3 regions of the Anabaena sp. FACHB-595 genome follow, and region 2 is predicted to be linked to each of the others. Evidence: riboswitches for the same ligand, from Rfam matches in the RefSeq annotation. Region 2 holds a riboswitch; each other region holds the start of a gene.
What was found. Region 2 has a riboswitch for cobalamin ahead of ACN222_RS20140 (DUF1636 family protein). Riboswitches for the same ligand answer to the same signal wherever they lie in the genome.
Positions count from the first base shown of each region.

Region 1 (3,284 bases), 2.7 Mb from region 2:
AGCTGGTCAACCTGTAATTACCTTGGGGGAGCTTTACGAGGGAGAAGACAAACTTCTGGGTTTGAGTTTGATGATATCCTCTGCTCAAGTAGGTGAATTACCATTGATGAGGCTGCATTACAGTGCTGATGTAGTGCAGAATGACATTATTCAAAGTGTTTCCGGGACAACAGATGTTATAACCAAAGTTGGGACAGTTGAGGAATCAGCGTTAGCCTCTTCCAGTCATATTATCCTTGACCTCAGCCGCCTGACGATCGCTAAAGCTAAAGAAACAGCCCTCGAATTAGCAGAACATGGTCAGCATCAAGCTGCGGAAAAAACCCTCCGTGATTTGGTGCAGTATCTCCGAGACCAAGGCTTAAATGAGAATTTTGAAATTGCGGAAGAGATTGATCAGCTGGAGTATTTCGCAGGTCGAATCGCACAACAAGCTCTAGGTAACGCCGGACGTAAAGAACTGCGGGATCAAAGTTATCAGACAATGACGCGCAATCGCGGTGATTTGGCGGGGCGCGGTGTCACTGCTGGCGATGAAGTATACGCAATGCCGGTTGTCAATGAAATCGGTACTGGTGTGGAACTTTCTTGCGTCCGCGAAGGCGGTAAACTACGGATTAAAGTTATATCTGATGGTTACGACCAAACTAAAAATGTTCAATTTCCCCGTTCTATTCGTGCTGAAGGAGCGCGGTATATTGTTGAAGGGCTAGAATTGTCAAGCAATGGCTCTTTCTACCGTGTAGTTGGCAAAGTCAGCCGTTTTGCCAAACCTGGCGAAACAGATATTTTTGTTGCTCCTAGACAATCGAGGTCAACTAGCACAAGTAAAGCCTCCAAAGCCCCAGCTACTGCGGCTGATCTTCCCACCACTGATACCATAGATCATGGTGTTCTCATTCAATGCGTCAAAGATGGCAGCAAGTTACGCGCTAGAGTAGTTTCCGACGGATATGAACCGGATTGGAATATGCGTTTTCCCCGTTCCATTCGTGAGGAAGGAATGCTTTATGTGGTTGAGGAAGTGAAGACAGCACCCGATGGCAAGTCTTATATTGCTTCTGGTGAGATTAAGCGATTTTTACAACCGAATATTACTAACTAAATAGAAGGTAAGAGTTGGAAACATAAGACTTACGCACCCAGATTTTCTGTTGAGACCGGGTGTAAGGGTTTCAAAAATTTATACCCCTATACCCCTACACCCTTGTCTAAACCCTTGATTTTTCGTTTTCATGCGTAAGTCCTAGATGTTACCATTAAATAAATATTCGGTTCTGGTGGGGAGCAGTCACCAGAGGTAACGGGGAAAGTATACCTGCAATCTTTCGTAGGTGAACGGTGTAAGTCCGGCGCTGTCCCGCAACTGTGAAGGAAAGAAAACTCTTGTAACTTTCCCAGTCAGAACGCCCGCCGAAATTGACGATTCTCAACATCTGCGAGGTACGGATGACTACTGATAATTCTTTGGGTGTGGCAGAACACACACTATTTGTTTGTAAAACCTGCGCTAGTGTTTGGCAAGATGGTAAACGTGTAGGTGAAAGCGGTGGTCAAAAACTTTTAAATCAACTCCAACAGCTAGCACAAGAGTGGGAGTTACGCGATAAATTCCCTATCCAAGAAGTGGAATGTATGAGTGCTTGCAACCGTTCTTGTGTTGTAGCCTTTACAGGGAAAGGTAAATTAACTTATTTATTTGGGGATTTAGCTGTAGATGATCATGCCTCTGCGGTATTGGAATGTGCTGGTAAATACTACGATAAAGCAGATGGTTTACTACCTTGGTCAGAACGTCCCGAACCTTTGAAAAAAGGCATTCTCGCCAGGATTCCTACCTAACTTTTTTGCATTCAAAATGCAAAAGACCTTACATAAAGGTTGCGCCAACAAGCTCCCACTAATTGTCTTTAATTTTGAATTTTGAATTGGAGCGAAGCGACTTGACGATGCGCTTGTTAATTCTGGGTGGAACTGGAGATGCAGCCGAACTCAGTGCTAAAGTTGCAACTATTCCAGGTATTGAGGCGATCGCATCTTTAGCTGGTCGTACCCGTGAACCCTCTCTCCCATCTGGTAACGTCCGTGTGGGGGGTTTTGGTGGTGCGCCTGGATTAGCTGACTATCTGCGTCAGATGCAGGTTGATTTATTAATTGACGCTACCCACCCTTTTGCTGCACAAATTTCTGAGAATGCGGCGCTGGCGGCTGATGAGGTGGGGATACCACGTTTGATGTTAATCCGTCCTCCCTGGGTGAAAGTAGCAGGCGATCGCTGGATAGAAGTTGACACTACAAGCGCCGCCGCCGCTATTTTAAAAAATCAAGCCAAAAGAGTATTTTTAACTGTTGGCAGACAAGAACTCTCCGCCTTTGCTCATCTACAAGATATTTGGTTTCTCATGCGGATGATTGACCCTCCGGTTGCTGGTGTTTTAGTTCCGCCTGGGGTGATATTGTGCGATCGCGGCCCCTTTACCCTACCCCAAGAAAAAAACATCCTCATTCAACATAATATTGATACTTTAGTTAGTAAAAATAGTGGCGGTGATGCCACCTATGCCAAGATTGTTGCAGCAAGAGAACTAGGCGTACAAGTTGTCATGGTCAATCGTCCAGCCGTAACAGGCGGCGAACAGGTGACAGACACAGATGCGGCGGTAGCCTGGCTGCTAGAAAAGTTGTAATCATCAGTTCTGCTACACTCCGTTCATAACAGCCACTTAATTTTTGCTGTTGTACTCGGTTTCCAATGCTTTCAAAACTTTGAGATATAAGTCTTCCACTCTCTTAGTTTGAATATCGCCAATGGAAGCATAATGTGTCAAGCCAGGAGAACCATTAACTTCAATAATCACATAATCTACCATTGGTCTGGTAATATCTTGAGTAATTATATCCAAACCCATTAATCGTAATCCCATATCTTTTGTGACATTTAAAGCCAATTTCTGAAAGTCAGGATGAATATTGTCCGTAACATCCACGGCTTCACCACCACTAGATAAATTGGCATTATCTAAAAGATACACAACCTTACCGTTGGGAATAATACTGTTTAAAGTGAGACTTTGCTTCTGCAACTTGCGTTTAATCCTAAAGTCATCAACATCAATAATTTTTTTTCTCAAAGTTTGGATAAAACCATCTTGCTTACGTTGTATTAATTCTGTAACAGTTGATTTTCCATCTCCAATTACTGATAGAGGTAGCCTTTGATATGCCGCTATGATTTCATCGTCTATCACCACAATTCTATAATCTTTACCTAGATAAAATCTCTC
Region 1 covers NZ_CP183473.1:2,136,825-2,140,108, reverse strand. The annotation lists gene ACN222_RS08840 (vWA domain-containing protein) at 1-1,105, shown strand, start outside; cobalamin riboswitch at 1,256-1,433, shown strand; gene ACN222_RS08835 (DUF1636 domain-containing protein) at 1,450-1,842, shown strand; gene ACN222_RS08830 (cobalt-precorrin-6A reductase) at 1,950-2,687, shown strand; gene ACN222_RS08825 (cyanophycin synthetase) at 2,724-3,284, opposite strand, start outside.
Region 1: another riboswitch for cobalamin. It lies ahead of ACN222_RS08835 (DUF1636 domain-containing protein); the one in region 2 lies ahead of ACN222_RS20140 (DUF1636 family protein).

Region 2 (3,284 bases):
TAGCTTCAGGAATAGTAAAGCGATAATTATTTTGTGCTTGGGTACGGTTGTAACCAATTACCCAAGAAATATCACCTGATTTTCCACTATTTTGAATGCTTTGTTGGTTAAGTCCATAGGAACCGAAATTAACTTTGGTTTCTGTGGTGATTTTCTCTGTAGGACGACGGGTAACAATATTAATTACCCCGCCTATTGCATCTGAACCATAAAGTGTTGAACCACCTCCTGGTAAGACTTCAACTCTTTCAATATTATTAGTGGTAAATTCTGACAAATCGAAACCACCACCACCTAAATTATTAATTGGTCTGCCATCCAATAAGATTAATACTTGTCCGGTATTAGAACCGCGAATAAATTGACCACTTAAGGCGTTTACTTCTGTCCCAACTGTACCGTCACCCAAAATACCAGGAAGAAATCGCAGTGCTTCTCTGACAGTTATTGCACCCTGTGCTTCCATTTCTTCGCCAGTAATCACATACACCGGACGGGTGGAATCTTTTACTGTTCCCTCGCGGCGAAAAGGGGAAAATACAGGTTCATTGAGGAGTTTGTCAATGACTGTCAGTTGAATGTCGGGTTCGGTTTCTGTCGTATCTTGAGATATTACTTCTGTAACTGGTTGTAAGTCTTTGGCTGAACCTTCCTCTTGCGGAAACTCGGATATTTGTAGAACTTCTGTGGCTATCATGCTGGAATTTTCCCACAGCATCCCTGCGGTGATAGTCAAACTAGAAACGATAAGTTGAGTTCCCCATCTGGCAATAAACTGAGTACGCATTGGTAATTGAAGCCACCTGTATAACTAAAAATTTTTCTCAAGTAGAAATTTGAGCTTTTTCGGTAAAAAACTCTCAGCCAGTAGGAAAATTGCTATGTTTAGATAATGATTATTATTATCACACTGATAGTGTAATTTACAAGCTAGTTTTTAAGTTTGTAGTCAGTACTTGAGTGCTGAGAGTTTTGAGGACTAAAGTCCTGACTACGAACTGGATGGACTACTGGTGTTAAATTAACAGCAATTATGATGGAATTTTGCCCACTTACTTAGGGGTGGAATTTTGGCTAAGATGCCTCTTTTTAAAGCTTCTGGACGTTCTGACCAAGGTAGTAAACCAGATGCTTTATTGTAGTATTGAGTGGCGCATTGCAGTATTGCAGATGCGCTATCATCAACTGCTAAATTGCCGAAAAGATAGGTTAACTTCTCTTCTCCCGTAAAGGCAATAACGCAAGCATGGTTGCAAGCACTCATACATTCAACTCCCTGAATGGAGAATTTATGTTGCAATTCCCAAGTTTGTGCAAGTGCTTGGAGTTGTTGTAATAGCTGCTGTCCACCACTTTCGCCAACTCGCTTGCCATCTTGCCACACACTGGCGCAGGTCGTGCAGACAAATAAAGTATGTTGTTTTTTGCTCATTGATTTTCAGGCGTTGCTGATTGATAGCATGAATTAGCCTTACGCATTTACCGCTAGGCGTTCCCGTACCCCTTACACTGTGGGTTCGTGGTAGCGTCTCTCTCTAAAAGAGAAACTAAGGCAACGAGGAGGCTTAGGCGCATTCGCTGTTAAGCGTTTGATGCAGGTAGGCGTAAAGTTACCTCTAGCTTGGATAAAGTAAATATGCAAAGCGAAAGATAAAATACAACTGTGTTTTCCAGTTTGTATCTATAACCTTCTGTGTAAGTATTGATATCTGTAAGGAAATATCTACAATCTCATAGAAATTTGTAGTGTGTGGCGTATATATGACGCTATGAGATAGTGATCCTCTTTAAGGGGGAGAGTATTGATTGCGTTATTCATCTGTACCTCGCAGATAAGAATTTGTTGTACTTTCGGCGGGCATTCTGACTTTGAGGCATAAGCCCCATTACAGTTGCGGGACAGCGCCGGATTTACACCGGACTTTCCCCCTTACCTCTGATGGCTGATCCCCACCAGAACCGAGTTGATATTGAAAAAATACTACCACAGCAATGATGCTGAAATTCAGCCGCTACTTAAAACGTAAAGTAATTGCCAGTGTACCAGAATCAGCAAAAGCTGGGGCGATCGCATAACTTAAGTTTCTCTGCGCTTACCTTTGCGCGCCTTTACGTTTAAATGTCCACCCTCAACCAGCCATGATTTTATGCAAAGCCGTACTAAGAATCAAAGCTAATCCCCAAATACTAAAAGTTTATACTTGGCAGATTGGGTTTACCGTATGTGCGTTCGCGCAGGAGAAGATAACCCATCGCACAAATCCAAGCCAGACAGTTTGACTGTCTGTCATTTGACAGGTCGTTTAAAATCAAATCAAATTGGGGATGTTGCAGCATATATATGTGCTGGGAAAAGCAGACAAGGATGGGAAATAAAGTCAGAATACGACAATAAGATTGTTGTTCTCTAGTTAAGAAATAGTAGGTAAGGTATGTGCCTGATCTACTTACTTTGCTCTGCTAATCAAGTGAGATGTTATTATGAGTCGCTTTTATCGATTCATCTTCAAGTTGGGTATTGCTGTTACACTCGTCTGCTGTTTTTTTACTTTACCTGCATATTCATTGTCTCCATCGGACACGGAAATCCCAGGAGGCGACTTATTCAAGCTAGGGATTGAAAAAATGCAGCACGGCAGTTACTCTGAAGCCAACAGAGAGAAACTACACTCTATGACAAAGCTTTCTTATTACTGAAAAATTTACAGCAACAACTCTCATCTTTATCAGAAATTGCTCTCATCCCCAGATATGCAGAAACTAAGGTGTTTATAGTCCCAGATAGAGATGAGGATATTCTTTGACAGATTGTCTTTTGACAAGCCTATTCCATGAAGTAAACAATATCACTGGAAGTATGGATGTAACACTTAAGAGTTGCGTTCTCAGTCTCGTGGTGTGGTTTTTGTGGAGTGTGGGGCAGCCTTGAAACTAAATCAGTGTATCTATATAGGTATAGCAAGTACGATTTGCTTGTTGATAACTCAGAAAGCAAATGCACAAGAGAAGCCGGTAAACACAAAGAACATTGGATTAATTACAAATATTCCTCGACTGAGTGATATTGAGCGTCCACCAACAAGTGTTAAAGATTGGCTATCACAGTCAGCGCCAACCCCTCCAAAAATCAAGATTACTGGTGTGCGAATCAATCGTACAGACGATAATTTTGAGATAATTCTGGAAACTCCAGATGGAGAAATATCTGCACCAGAAACTCTTCAAGAAGGCAATATATTTATTGCAGATATCCCCAATGCAGTACTAGCTTTACCAGAAGGAAA
Region 2 covers NZ_CP183473.1:4,847,973-4,851,256, reverse strand. The annotation lists gene ACN222_RS20145 (TonB-dependent receptor plug domain-containing protein) at 1-787, opposite strand, end outside; gene ACN222_RS20140 (DUF1636 family protein) at 1,022-1,432, opposite strand; cobalamin riboswitch at 1,836-1,979, opposite strand; gene ACN222_RS20135 (TonB-dependent receptor domain-containing protein) at 2,908-3,284, shown strand, end outside.

Region 3 (3,284 bases), 2.1 Mb from region 2:
TGCCTAGAATAAACATTGGTTTAACAGACGAACAGCGTCAAGGAGTAATTAATCTGTTGAATCAAGATTTAGCAGATTCTTATTTACTTTTGGTGAAAACAAAAAAATACCATTGGGATGTGGTTGGGCCACAGTTCCGCAGTCTACATCAACTATGGGAAGAACACTACGAAAAACTGACAGAGAATATTGATGCGATCGCTGAACGAGTCCGGACTTTAGGTGGTTATCCTATAGGTTCAATGGAAGGATTTTTGCAACTTGCCACCCTCAAAGAACACGCTGGAGATGTTCCTAGCGCTACGGGAATGGTCGCTAATCTTGTGCAGGATCATGAGCAATTGATTCGCAACCTTAGAGACCATGTAGACCGCAGTGGTGATGAGTTCCAAGATCAAGGAACTGCCGACTTCCTCACCGGACTCATGGAAGAACATGAAGAGATTGCTTGGATGTTGCGCTCATTTATTGAAGGGCAACCAATTGAGCCAAATGGTACACAACCAGCAACAGAAACTAAAACACCTGTTGGTGTGTAATGCTTTTTTCTCTGTGCCTTTGTAATTCAGGAAAGACTTTTCCACCACAAAGGCCCAGAGATATGGAGAAATCAAAAATTTCCCTGGGGAAATCATGGAAAGACTACTCACAGGGAAAGTATTACACCGGATATAAAAACAACTGACAACTAACACACGCAGTACAAATAAAATTAGGGAGTATAGAAGTGCCAGAAGTTTATCAAGCAGAACGTACTATATCTGCCGTATTTAAAGAGCAGAAACAAGTTGATGATGTAATTCGCCGTTTGTTAGATAGAGGTGTACCCAGAGACCATATCTCCGTCATGGGCAGAAACTTCCAATCTGAAACTCGGATTGCAGGTTTTATCACCAAAAGAGATGTGATTTTGGGTGGTTTGCGAACAGGAGCAATTTTTGGTTCCCTGTTTGGTTCCTTCCTCAGTTTGTTAACAGGTGTAGGCGTACTGTTTATTCCCTTCGTCGGGCCGATTGTGGCAGCAGGCCCCATCAGTGCTTTACTATTGGGGGCAGCTAGTGGGGCGATCGCCGGTAGTGCTGGCGCTGGTTTAGTTTCCGTTCTGACCACATTGGGGATGCCAGAGGAGAAAGCTGCAATCTACCAAACCCGCCTACAAGCTGGCGAATTTTTGTTATTAACCGAAGTACCAAGCGATCGCGCCGGCGAATTCCAGCTCCTCTTGGAAAGTGCTGGTGCAGAAGAACTCAGCACAATTGATAAAACCTTGGCTCGTCCTTGTCCTGGGCCTTGCAAGAGTCCAGAAGATTTATCTCCTGAAGTCCGTTCTCACCTTTCCTCAGAAGCTCAAAGCACCTTTATTGAACGTTATAACGGTGTGTTAAATGAGACAACTGACGAGTTTACAGCTGAACAAGCAGCTTGGGAAGCTGTTCATCAAAAATTTGACGAAGATGAAAACGGTGTTTGGTCAAAGGCTAAAGTCGGAGTTTAGCAATAATATTGTTGTCATTTGTTAATAGTTTAAGAGCTAAAATTTGAGATAACCGATTTACTTAATAAATCGGTTATCTTTTTTATAATTAGTACTGAATACAACTATAGGAATCAGATTTAATTTTTGCAAAATATCAGTATGTGTTTACTGGGCATTGCCCGCCATGTACATTTTAGAAATTAAGTATGAATCGTATATTAATTTCTGTTTATTTAATATTTATTCTAATTAACAAAGACTATCGAGTTAATGAAAAATATGAAGCAGTCAATATGATGAGTGGCAACTCATGGTAGATTACTAGAACTTGGTGTTGGGAAACTCCGGTGCGATTCCGGGGCTGTGCCGCAGCTGTGATGAAAAGTCCCAAGAATTTCTCTTGTAACTTTCCGAGTCAGAATGCCAATTCCAAGAGTTAGCTGTCTAATCTCTGCGTCGCACAGGGAAGGAGTGATTGTCTTGTTGTCTGGTTTAACACCTTGTCCTGGCTTGTTTTATGCCACGCCTGCCCAAGATGGGATCTTGTCTCGCATCAGAATACCGGGTGGAATTATTAATAGTACACAATGTCAGGCGATCGCAGATATTGCTGACCAATATGGTGGCGGCTATGTCGATGTGACAAATCGTGCTAACGTCCAAATCCGGGAAATACGCGCCAGCATAGATTCTACAGTCCTCAAGTATTTGCAAGATTTGGGTTTGGGTTCTAGCAATGCAGGCGTAGACCAAATCCGCAATATTATGACCAGTCCCACGGCTGGTATTGATCCTCAAGAATTAATCGATACCCGCCCCTTCGTTAGAAGCTGGGATAATTACATTACTGAAAATTCTGTCTTCTCAGGACTATCGGCAAAGTTTAGCGTGTGTTTTGATGGTGGGGGACTAGTTTCGGTAAGCGATCGCCTCAACGATATCACCTTTACTGCCACTTTAGTAGAGAACAAAGTTTGCTTCCGTCTGTGTTTAAGTATCGGTGCAAAAGGAAAACCGCCTGTTGACATCGGAATTTTGTTGTTACCAGAGGAATGCTTACCAGTCTTAACAGCCTTGGCGGATGTTTACTTATTGCATACTGACGCTAGCAGTAAACGCAAGCCCCGTCTGCGAGAAGTAGTGAACAGTTTGGGGTTAAATAATTATCTTCAAGAAGCTGAAAAACGTTTAACGATTCCCCTTGGGGGAAAGAACCTAACCCCCCTACCCCCTTCCCTACGAGGGAAGGGGGAGAAGACAAGGCATTTCTCCCCTATCCTTGTAGAAGAGGGGTTGGGGGGGAGGTCAAATAGTAAATACCACCACATCGGCATTCATCCCCAACACCAACAAAACTTATATTACATTGGTCTTGTTTTACCCCTTGGTCGTTTGGAAACTTGGCAAGTCAGGGGTTTAGCTGATTTATCTACCAAATATGGGAATGGAACTCTCAGGCTGACACCTTGGCAGAACTTGTTGTTAACAGACATTCCTCAACAATCGCTGACTGACGTTCAGAGTCAAGTTTTGGGGTTAGGATTAGATTTCTCACTCGCAAATATCAAGAGTGGATTAGTAGCTTGTTCTGGTATTCAAGGTTGTGCGGCGGCTGCTACAGATACTAAAAGTCATGCCCTCGCGCTAGCAAATTATCTAGATTCTCACATCAGTCTAGAACACCCAGTAACTATCCACTTTAGCGGTTGTGATAAATCCTGCGCCCACCACGGCAATAGTGATATTACTCTACTCGGTGTTAATAATGAAATGGGAGAGGGGTATCAAGTTTATGTGGGTGACGGTG
Region 3 covers NZ_CP183473.1:540,650-543,933, reverse strand. The annotation lists gene ACN222_RS02270 (Dps family protein) at 1-539, shown strand, start outside; gene ACN222_RS02265 (ChaB family protein) at 728-1,495, shown strand; cobalamin riboswitch at 1,790-1,920, shown strand; partial or broken gene cobG (precorrin-3B synthase) at 1,898-3,284, shown strand, end outside.
Region 3: another riboswitch for cobalamin. It lies ahead of cobG (precorrin-3B synthase); the one in region 2 lies ahead of ACN222_RS20140 (DUF1636 family protein).